One region of the Ruminococcus sp. D54t1_190329_F1 genome, then DNA from elsewhere that is predicted to be linked to it. Evidence: riboswitches for the same ligand, from Rfam matches in the RefSeq annotation. Region 1 holds a riboswitch; the other holds the start of a gene.

Region 1 (5,742 bases):
AATCACGCGTTGCTGCTCGCCTCCTGATAAAGTGGAAAAGCTGCGGTCTGCAAATTTGTCCATCTGAACGATTTTCAGCGCTTCCTCTACGATCCGGTAGTCATCTGCATTGTCTCTTTCCAGAGTTTTTTTATGAGGCGCACGCCCCATCAAAACTACTTCTCTTGCGCTGAAATCAAAATTATAGTAATTGTGCTGGGCTACCACCGCCATTTTCTTTGCGGAGCTTTTTGCATTCATAGCATAAAGTTCTTCCCCATCAAGATATACAGCTCCGGAATCTGCCTTTAATACACGGTAAATACATTTCAGCAAAGTGGACTTTCCACTTCCGTTAGGTCCAATGATCCCCACCAATTCCTTATCTCTGGTTTCAATGGAAATTCCCTTAAGGATTTCTTTTGCCTGAAAATTTACCCGGATATTTTCTGTGGTTATTTTCATCCCTTTTTCCCTCCGAAACCATAAGATTTGCGAACCAGTAAATAGATAAAACAAGGCGCTCCAATAATGGAAACCAGAACACCGATAGGCATTTCTGAGTTTTTCAGGATCACACGGCACGCCACATCACACCATATCAGAAAGGAACTTCCAAGCAGAGCACTAAGGGGGATCAGGCGGCAGTGATCTGTTCCAAACAAGATTCTTACCACATGAGGAATCACCAGACCTACAAAACCGATCACTCCGGCACAATACACGGCAAATCCTACCATCACAGAAGAAAGAATCAGATATGCAGTCCGAAATCTGTGCAGATCTGTTCCCAGGGTAATAGATACTTCATCGCCCAACAGCATCAGATTCAAATTCCTGTACTGCGTCCAGAAAAGCACTACACACACCAGCGTCACAGGAAGCATCACACTTACCCTTGACCAGTTGGCCCCGGCAAGACTTCCCATGGTCCATTTCATAACCTCTGTGGCACCATTTTTGTCATTTGTTATGTAGATCACAAAATTGGAAAAAGCAGAACAGACTGCGCTGATTGCCATTCCTGCAAGAATCAGCTTCGCCGATGTTGCTTTGCCTCCCATATTGGCAATTGCAATAACCGCAAAGGATGTGAGCATGGCTCCTATAAATGCGCAAAGCCCTACGGAGTTTCCTCCAAGGAAGCTGCCGATTCCAAGCATGATCGCCAGAGTTGCCCCGAAAGAAGCACCAGAAGAAATTCCAAGTACATAAGGATCTGCCAAAGGATTCTGCACAATTGCCTGCATGACCACGCCACACACAGAAAGAGCCATACCTACCGCCAGTGCCAGAAGAACCCTTGGAAGCCGGATCAGCCATACAACATCATGAATGGCCCCCTCAGAGTAGGAGGCCATACTTTTTATGTGGAATATTTTGTACAGAATCACGCTGTATACATCTTTCAATGACAGATCTGCATTTCCAAATGTAACAGCTGCCAGAATGGAAAAAACCAGAAATGCGGCAAGTCCCACAAGAGCTGTTGCATAGATAGATGAACGAAAAATTTTCTCTTTTTTCACTGTTTTTTCCTCAATATATCCATTCCACAATCCAATTAATCAATTGCAACATCTGGATATAATCCCTTAGCAAATGTTTCCACTCCGTCCTGGGTACGGGTTGCACTTGCGTACATTTCGCTGAGCATAATTGGATATACACGGCCATTCTTTACTGCGTCAAGGCTCTGGAGGGCTTCATCATCCTGGATCACGGCCATCTGGCTTTCCAGAACACTCTGTGGATCGTCACCTGCATATGGCATGTATACCACAAAGATCACATCCGGGTTTGCTGCAATAATGTCCTCTTTTCCAACGGTAGAAGCATCTGGATTTGCAAGAGTTGCACCTAACTTGGTTACCATATCTCCTCCGAGACTGCTTGCGCCATAGTTTGTAATGTCCTCACCAAGTGGCTCAAGAACCATTACTGTAGGTTTCTCTTCTACATCTTTTGTTGCCTCAAGTGTGTTGTCAATTACAGCTTTGATATCGTCAACAATTGCTTCTGCCTTATCCTGTACGTCAAAAATCTTACCAAGGTTCAGAATATCTGTATATTCATTTTCCAGTGTTCTCTCACCGCCTGGACGGGTATTAGAGTTATAATAAGTGTTGCAGCCTTTATCGATCCAGTTGGTTACATTTCCAAGGTTCTTATCAGAAAACAGGGAACTCCAGGAAAGGATCATATCTGGCTCCAGCATAGTGACAGTTTCAAGGGATGGGGTAAATTCATCAAGATAATTTGTTTTAGAAAATGCTTCTTTCAGATCATCCGGAACTTCGTTGTCAAGACCTGCAGTTGCAACAAGGCGGTCCTCAAGTCCAAGTGCCAGCATTGTCTCAATGCTGCCCTGATATACTGCGATAACCTTTTCCGGTGCTTTTTCATAGATGGTTTCGATCTCGTTTCCATCGTAATCATAGGTGGTGATGGTTAAAGGATACTCGGTTCTGGTCTCACCCTCAGAAGCATCCTCTTCCTCGGAAGCATCTGCAGTCTCTTCGGCCGGCTGGTTATCCTCTTTGATGGTCTCAGAGTCTGCACGCTCTGCTGCATATACTGCAGGCGCTGCGGACATGGTCATAGCAGCAGCCATCATCATAGCCATGATTCTTGTAGTTAAAACTTTGTTTTTCATTTCTTTTCCTCTCTTTTCGTTTGTTTTCGTAACCGAAAAGATGGGGCTTCAAAAAGCGTCACTACTACCCGTGACTTAAAAGGCACTTTTTACGGAAGCTCCTCTTCTTACCTTCGTCAAGCAGGTTTCCTGACTCGCAGGTAGTAACAGCATGGCTTCCCTTCTCACGCATATACGCAATGGTTTTCATAAGCCAGCCTTCCTGTATACAGTGGCCGCAACCGTTCAGGCGTTGCACCTGATTCCCTCTCACAGCGAAATCGCCGTTCACTTAACTGGTATTCAATTACTTCAACAGTCTAGCATATCTCTTCTTTAAAAACAACAATATTATTACCAATTTGCAAATTTTTTGGTCAATTATCTGGCAGTTTTTATATGCTCTACAAACAGCCTCCGAATGCTTTCGTATTCGCCAAGACCCTTCAAAACAGTTTCTACTTTATAGCCTTTCGCTCCGATCACATTTTTCCAGGAATCCGCTTCCTCCCCTGCCATATCATTCTTGGCATGGTCACCTGCCACGATCATAAATGGTGCGATCACAACTTTCTTGGCATCGCTTTTCTCCAGCTGGTTCAAAGCCTGGTCAATTTCCGGATAACCCTCTACGGTTGCCACGATCACATTTTCATATCCCATATCTTTGAATCTGTAATCAAGAGCGGCATAAACCGTATTTGCATAATGCTCTGTTCCATGACCCATAAGCACAAGTGCAGTCTTCTTATCCTGAATTACAGGAAATACATCTGTAATTGTTTTTACCACATATGCATTGTCTTCTTCTGTGGTAAGCAGCGGATTGCCGAATTTCACAGACTGGAAGTGATTAGCAGCTGCAAGAACGTCTGCTTTCATAAGATCGTTCTCCACTCCATTCATTACGTGAGTTGGCTGAACGATCACCTCTTCGATTCCGTCCTGTGCCATGCGCTCCATAGCTTCTTTCACGTTATCATAATGAATGTGATCCCGTTTTTCAATCTTCGCCAGGATCATCTTGCTTGTCCAGGCACGATAAATCCTGTACTGGGGAAAAGCGGCTCCAATTGTCTCTTCAATTGCGTCAATAGTCACTTTTCTGGTATCCTCATGGCTGGTTCCAAAGCTTACCACAAGAATTGCTTTCTTGGTGAGATTACCCATTCTCTTACCTCCATAGTTTTATTTTTACACTGTAATTATAAGGTAAAAATAAATTTTTTCAACTCAATTTTTAATAGCTTTAGCGTCTTGTCCTTCCTTTTTATTTATGGTAAATTTTACCTTGGAGGTGTTACTTTTATATGAATAAAGAAAATCAGTCTAAGATCATAGAACTTGTAAGACAGACAAAGCCACTGATCTTTCAGGAAATGACACATGAAAAGGTTACAGAAAAAGGAGCTGCAGATTACGTCACAAACGTAGATGTAGCTGTGCAGAAGTATCTGAAAGAGGCGCTTGGAAATGAATTTCCGGATATCGCACTGATTGCCGAAGAGAAAGAGAACCTTGGGCTGGATCCGGATAAATCATACTGGATTCTGGATCCCATTGACGGAACCACCAATCTGATCCGGGATTATCACTTAAGTGCAGTTTCTCTTGGGCTTTATGAAAATGGGGAGATTACTTTCGGTGTAGTTTATAATCCATTTACAGAAGAGCTGTTCTACGGAGCAAAGGGAGAAGGCGCTTACCTGAACGGAGCTCCTATCCAGGTTTCTGACCAGCCGGAATTCAAGGACGCGGTTGTATCCTTCGGTTCTTCTCCTTATGAGAAAAACAGGGCAAAGGAATTGTTCCCGATATTTTATAATATCTTTATGAACTGTGCTGACTTCAGACGTACCGGTTCTGCTGCTCTTGATATCTGCTATGTGGCATGCGGAAGACAGCATGCTTATCTTGAGCAGAATCTGAAGCCTTGGGACTACAGTGGGGCATCCATTATTTTAAGGGAAGCAGGCGGCACCATCACAGACTGGGGAAATAAGGAGCTGCCTTATCTGGCGAACTCAGATATACTGGCTTGTGTGCCACAGTTCCGGGAGATTTTGCTGAAGCTTATAAATGCGTAACAAGGCTGCAACCAGTTCTCAAAAGTTCTAAGTTTTCATATAAACACGGACTTTAGCTCGTTGTCCGCAAAATGAAAGACACCACTTCAGATTTTTATACATATAAAATCTAATAAAAATTGTTAGGTTTTATAAATAATCTGTTAAGGTGTCTTTTTTATTTAAACATATCTGCTTATATTCTTCCGCTTTTATTCTGCTGTATATTCACGCACTCTCAAGGGAATACCAAGCTTCTCTGCCACTTTACGGCTTTTCTCAACATTTTCCTCGCCAATGCAGTCTACAACGGTAAATTTTACATTTTCTGTATACTGTTTGCAATCTTCTGCAAATTTCAACATGGCATCAAATGCTTTTTCCCCATAGGCCGGACGTACTACTTCATTGTAGGACTTTGCGTCTGGCATATTCAGACTGATGGAAACAATGTCTACAGCCTGACACACTTCCCTGGCTATAGAACGCTTATTGATCAGGTCACCAAGTCCATTTGTATTCAGACGTAACCGGATTCCCGGACAGAGCTTACCATCTCGGTCTAAATGTGCCGGATATTTACTTCTTACATATTTGCTGACTGCGATCAGCTTATCCAATGCCATAGTCGGCTCGCCGTACCCGCAGAAAACAGCTTCTTTGTAACCGGAAAAATCAAACGCATCGATTGCCTTGTAGATTTCTTCCATTGTAGGTTCTTTCTCAAACCATAATGTCTTTGCACTACCTACAGAATCACCGTTGTTACGGATGCAGAAGGTACAGTTGCAGGGACATTTATTAGTTAAATTAAAATACACTTCATGATTATAACAATAAACAATATCAGCCATTATTCACTCGCTCCTTCATAATTCATGTTACTCTTCTCGCCATTCACAGCAGCTGTTTCATTTTTCTATTTTACACAATTCTTCAAGATATTTCTCGAAGCAGACCCCGTCATTTCGATCCGTGCCCTCCTGTACAGTTTCCGCAATTGCTTTGGAAAGGAAATTTACTGCCAGCTCTACACAAGTCATCATAGACATTCCCTTCACT
Region 2 (5,742 bases), on a different contig from region 1:
GTGGCTGCTGAAGGATCTGGATTTCAGGATCCAGATCATCAGGTGCCTCTTTGCCCTCTGGGACGATCAGATATCTGGCATCATCATGGATGTCCAGAAGTTTGTAACCGTCATTGTAATAATACACGTCAAAGCATTCTGCAAAAGACAGATCCATGGCGGATTCATAGGTCAGACCTGCAATTTCAGGTGCAGCATTTTTTTCTGATGTGTCAGAAGAAGTCTCCCCGGAAGCATCTGCTTCCAGGTTCTCCTCTTCTGCCCATACCGGAGTAATGGCAGTAAATGTCATAACTGTTGCTGCAAAAATACTTAAAATTTTATATTTCAGCTTTTTGTCATACATTTTTATTTTCTCCTGCTGATTATTCTTGCTACTGTGCATATGGTGAAGAATAGTAATTTATTCTTCCTCATCAGTTACAAAAATTGCTTCGTAAGCTTTTTCCCACTCAGCTTTTGCATTGTCATCCTTTTCATCTGCAGAACGGTCTACGATAAACGGGATTTTCAGAGTGGAATATTTCTCTGCGGAATCTTTCAGAAGGTTTTCTTTTGCTTCTGTGTCTGCTTCCTCTGTCGGGAGAATATCAGAAGAAAGGATAGAAATACCGCACTGACTCTTTACAAGAGCTTTGTAATCTGTATCTTCATCTTTTCCTGCAAAAGTTACGGAACCATCTTCCAGAGCAGCTGTAAGGCTGTCTACCGTACAGTCCTCTTTTTCCATTCCAAGAGCAGTAACTTTGTCTGTAAGATCAAGCTTATCCAAAATGTTAAGAGCATCTGTGGAAGCCACATAAGCAGATTCTACCGGCTGGTTGATTACGATTACATCTTTATCAAGTCCTGCAGGGATAACAGCACCCTCAGGTACGATCAGGTATTTTACAACATTGCCTATGTAGAGCTTTTCTGTACCTGTAAGTTCCTGGGAATCAGCAGCTTCTGTTTTTGCATTTTCTTTTCCGGAATCAACAGTTTCCGGTTTTCTTGCAGTATCTGTTGTCATATCTACTTCAAGAAGGGTAATACCCTTTGCGTAGTGATAAAGCTTAAAGTATTTTGCATGCTCAAGAGTAGTTTCGTCTTTATACTCAAGACCTGTGATCTCTGGTGCAGAATCATCCAGCTTCTTGTTTCCTGTGGAAAGCATGCTGTTGTCATCTGCCGGGTTATCCTTGTCTGTTTTCTTCGGATCGTTTGCACCCTTTAAAGCGATATAAATGGTGTAAGTGATTTCATGAGCCTGGGACATTCTGGTTGTCATACCAATGATCGTATTATTCTGGTTCAGTGCTACCGGAATTGTGAAAGTAGAAGTTCCGCCGCCGCATGCACCGTAGTATTTATTTCCATTGGCTTTTACATAACCGTAATATTCACTGCTGAATACAATAGTCGCATATGCCTGACCATTTGTTACCGTAACTTTGTTACAGGAAATGCTGACCTTTCCAGAACCACCAGACCAGGAGAAACTGTCAGGAGTATAGGTTCCATCTGCTAATGTAGTAGAACTGTTTACAGATGCTGTTCCGCCGCTTAAGTCAGATTCGTATTTGGATTCCTCTTCCGGTTTCTTGTCTGGCTTTGGAGTTGCTGTTGGTGTAGGAGTTGCTGTCGGTTTTTTATTTGGTTTTGCAGTGGGTGCAGGAGTTGCTGTGATTGTTGTGTCAGGAGCAGTATCTGGCTGCGGATCATCCTGTACGTCACCTATCTTATTTAAAGTGCTGGACTGGAAAGTCAGGATCCTGTCATACCAGATCTGGTTTTTGTGGGAAAAAGCAGCAACTGCAATTCCATTGTCCAGGGCTTCAACAGGAATCTCATATGTATATTTGCCATTTGCGTCTGCCACATATGGAACCCAGGTGGAGGAATCTGCTGCGGCAGCTTCTTCTTTTGTTCCCAGACATAGATAGTCGTAACCAGTTCCGCTTAAAGTAAGAACAGCTGTCATTTTTCCGTTTTTGGAAGTAAGGACACAGTCAATTACACGGAACATAGATGAACTGGAGTTTACTGTAATATTATAAATTCCGCTTGCACAGCTGCCTGGAGCAGGGGTTGCTGTTGGCTCTGGGGTGGTGGCTGCTTCCGGAGTTGTGCTTGGCACTGGAGTTTCAGTTGGTGCAGGAGTCTCAACCGGTGCTTCGGTAGGCTCTGGGGAAACAGTTGGTTCCGGTGTTGGAGCAGCCTCTCCATATCCTGGAACCGCCGGTACGGTAATCGTCAATATACCCTTTGCGTACCAGTTCTGGCTCTTCTTGGAATGAGGAACGACTGCTATTGTCTGAGCTTCCTTGCTTGCAGTAACTTCAAAGGTGTAGGTATAGCCTCCTGCACTGTTCTCTACTCCTTTGATGGAATTTGCTTCTTTATCAGAGTCACTGGCACTGCCAAGATAGATCATGTCATAATTCTGTTTTGCGGTAGAAAGTGTGACAATATATTTATCCTCCGAAACCTTTACAGTGGAACCGGTGATTACGAACATTGCAAATTCATCACCGTTTTCTTTTACAAGCTTGATTCCGGCATCTGTAATCTCATTCTGGGCTGGTGCCTGGGTTGGAGCTGCAGTTGGCAGTGGAGTGGCAGTTGGCTCAGGGGCTGCAGTTGGCTCTGGAGTAGCTGTTGGTTCCGGGGCTTTCATTCCTGGAACGTTCAGTTTCAAAGCCATATTTGTGTACCATTTCTGATTTTTTACAGAAAATGGTACGATGCTGAAAGTCTGGACCTGTTCACTGGCAGGAACCTCAAAAATGAAAGTATAACCATCTTCATTTTCTGTACCAACGATTGCTGCTGCATTTTTTGCTTCGTCAGGATCTTCTTTAGAACCAAGATAAAGCTTCTCATAGTTCTTTCCGTCAGTATTGAGGGTTATCTTAATTTTATCACCATTTAATTCAGCAGAAGAGCTTTTGATTTTAAGCATTTTATATGCACTGTTATCTTCCTTGTCAATGGTCATGTTGGAACCATCTGGGTTCAGATCCTCTGGCTTTGTTTCTGGTTTATCTGTCTCTTCGGTTTTGCCCTCTTCTGTTGTTTCTGGTGCAGCTGTAGGCTGTGGAGCTTCTGCTTCCTCATTTTTGCTTTCTTCAGCAGGTGATGCAGTAACCTCAGGAGTGGTCTCAGAGGCAAGTGTTTCTGTAGCAGCAGGTGTCTCTTTCACAGCAGAGGCATCCACTGCTGCCGGAGTTATTGTAGTGTCAGTGTTTTCTTCCTCAGCTGTTGCGCTCTCCTGCACAGGAGTCTCAGCAGCAACAGCGGTCTTCTCCGCCTCTGTTTCTGGAGTTGGTGTAACAGAAACCTGTACGTTTGCATCCTCATTTTCTGCCTGTGTAAGTACAGCAGGAGTGACCGTCATCGCGACGGAAAGGAACAGTGCAAGAAAGCGTTTTGAATTTCTTTTCATTTCTTTTTCCTCGATTCTTCCTATTATTTTATAATTTGAATAAATCCCAATTGCTTCTGGAGCCTGTTTGTACAATGGGCAATCCTGACAGGATTATTTCAAAAAAATGCCTGCTTCCTCTGAGAAAACAGGCACTAAAAATTCAATATATTGTATTATCAAATATATTAATGAGAATGAAGTACTTTCTTCGGAAGCTTTCATTAAACGAATTCAGCAGGTTTCCTGACTTACAGATCAACACAGAATCCATCCTTCTCAGCAATATACCAATGGTTTCACTGGATTCTACTCCCTGGTTACAGTGACCGGATCGTTCAGGACTTTCACCTGATTCCCTCTTAGAGCGTGTTGAAAAAATATTCCCACAATCTGCACGCTGTAGCAGACAGATATGTCTGGCACTGAAAACGGATTTATTCAATTCACCTCATTATAGCAGACCGTTATGTCGAAATCAATAGATTTATAGGGTTATTGCTTGTATTTACTGTACCCGACTTCATCTGTGCGGAGAAGTGTTCCATTCTCATCGTAGACACTGCGGTAGGTTTTACAGGTGTTTGGATCGGAATGCTCTGTAGTAATCTCTACCGTATTATTGTCAGTTTGGGTTCCGTAAATGGATACCGTTACGGCTTCCTCTTTTTCATCGTAAGAGGCTTTAATTTTAATTGGATAAGCAGTATTATTCTGAAAACGGAAATCCTGACCTCCCCACACCACTGCTGCGTCCAGACCATCCTCAACATAATCAATTCGGGCAGCGTGATTATGACGCTCAACAATGGTCAGATCAGACTGCAGGCATGCCATAAACAACGTAGTGGAAATCTGGCAGATTCCGCCTCCGATATCCTGGGCATGTTCGCCTCCTACAATTACAGTTGCTTCCCTGTACCCTCGTTCCTCCGTACGTGGACCTAAAGTATCGTTGTAGGAAAAAATCTGTCCTGGCTGAAGTTCCACTCCATCACAGGCTTCCACGGCAAGCTTCAAATTGGCAACACGGTTTTCGGTACCGCCGCCATATGTAGTATAAGTACCAAGAAGATTCAGATAAGGAAGGGCTTCTATCTCTTCTGTAGAAACTTCGGGCAGGGTTATTTCAAGGGGGATGGTAATCTTTGCCCCTTCTTTTGCTTTTTCCAGCTTCTTTGCAGCTGACTTCACATCAAATGAAATTCCGGTAACTGCCGGAATAATTTCATTATTTTCCCCCAGAGAAGCATCTGTGGCATCTGTATGTACTTTTTCATAATAGGATTCCAGATCCAGTTCCTCTGGCGGTGTCTTCATAGTAGGACATTCGATAACAGCTTCATAATCTTCTATGGAAATTGCTTTTAGAATCGCTTCTTTCAGTGCATCCATATCCGGACCGATTCCGGTTTTTCCCTTAGTGATAACCAACTCTGTATCTGTAAGTTCACAGGAAGTCTGTATAGTGGTGGATCCCTTTGAAATTCCAGCATCCTCCAGAAGCTTGTCCAGTTCGTTTTTGTTTCGGGCTTCCGGCATAAGGGTGACTTCTTCCTTTGTCTTGCTGTTCATCAGTTCGATGCGGTCAGTTCCATGAGTAAACCAGGCACCATGTCCAAGAGCATAGGCACTTTCTACAATTGATTTTACATCAAGACCGAGAACAGGATAGATGGATACCTTAAAGTTCTTTCCATTCAGGGTAATGGTCATCTGTGTGTTCTCATATTTTTCCTGAAAATCTTTTGAAATTGCGTCAATGGCTTCCTCTTTGGTCATTCCCTGAATGGCTATGCCGTTTATTTTAAGCTTCTTCCAGATTACATTATCTGTAAGAAAATGACACCACAGCCCATACGCACCTGCCAGAATCAGAACCAGGATCAGAACTTTGATCACACCGTTTTTCACTTGTTTTTTCATGTAATAATTTTACCTTTTGCAGTCTTTTTTAGAGCGTGTTTGAAAAAGGCTTTCTGCAAAATATATCGCAAAGTGGGGCGTGCAGATTGCAGGAATGATTTTTCAAACAGGCTTTAGAACAATGGGGTAAAAAAGCATGTCCGGTTTCCGGTATGGCATGCAGCCCCTACCTGCTCTACTTTTGCCAGAATTGTATCATTATCACAGTCAATAGTCAATGATTTCACATACTGAACATGACCGGAGGTTAGTCCTTTGGTCCAGAGCTCGTTGCGGCTGCGGCTCCAGTAAGTCATTTTTCCCAGCTTCAGAGTGGTAAGGTATGCTTCCTCGTTCATGTACGCAAGCATAAGAACTTCGTCTGTTTTGTAATCCTGCACAATAACCGGAACCATGCCGTCACTGTTTAA

What was found. Region 1 has a riboswitch for cobalamin ahead of I2D69_RS08550 (ABC transporter substrate-binding protein). Riboswitches for the same ligand answer to the same signal wherever they lie in the genome.
Region 2: another riboswitch for cobalamin. It lies ahead of I2D69_RS13130 (hypothetical protein); the one in region 1 lies ahead of I2D69_RS08550 (ABC transporter substrate-binding protein).

Annotation. Positions count from the first base shown of each region.
Region 1 is NZ_JADNDC010000015.1:24,209-29,950, reverse strand. It holds gene I2D69_RS08560 (ABC transporter ATP-binding protein) at 1-444, opposite strand, end outside; gene I2D69_RS08555 (iron ABC transporter permease) at 441-1,508, opposite strand; gene I2D69_RS08550 (ABC transporter substrate-binding protein) at 1,544-2,635, opposite strand; cobalamin riboswitch at 2,737-2,925, opposite strand; gene I2D69_RS08545 (sirohydrochlorin cobaltochelatase) at 2,996-3,784, opposite strand; gene I2D69_RS08540 (inositol monophosphatase family protein) at 3,925-4,701, shown strand; gene I2D69_RS08535 (TIGR04100 family radical SAM protein) at 4,893-5,534, opposite strand; gene I2D69_RS08530 (pyridoxamine kinase) at 5,592-5,742, opposite strand, start outside.
Region 2 is NZ_JADNDC010000027.1:25,620-31,361, forward strand. It holds gene I2D69_RS13125 (ABC transporter substrate-binding protein) at 1-346, opposite strand, end outside; gene I2D69_RS13130 (hypothetical protein) at 404-3,427, opposite strand; cobalamin riboswitch at 3,625-3,798, opposite strand; gene I2D69_RS13135 (VanW family protein) at 3,902-5,332, opposite strand; partial or broken gene hisI (phosphoribosyl-AMP cyclohydrolase) at 5,452-5,742, opposite strand, start outside.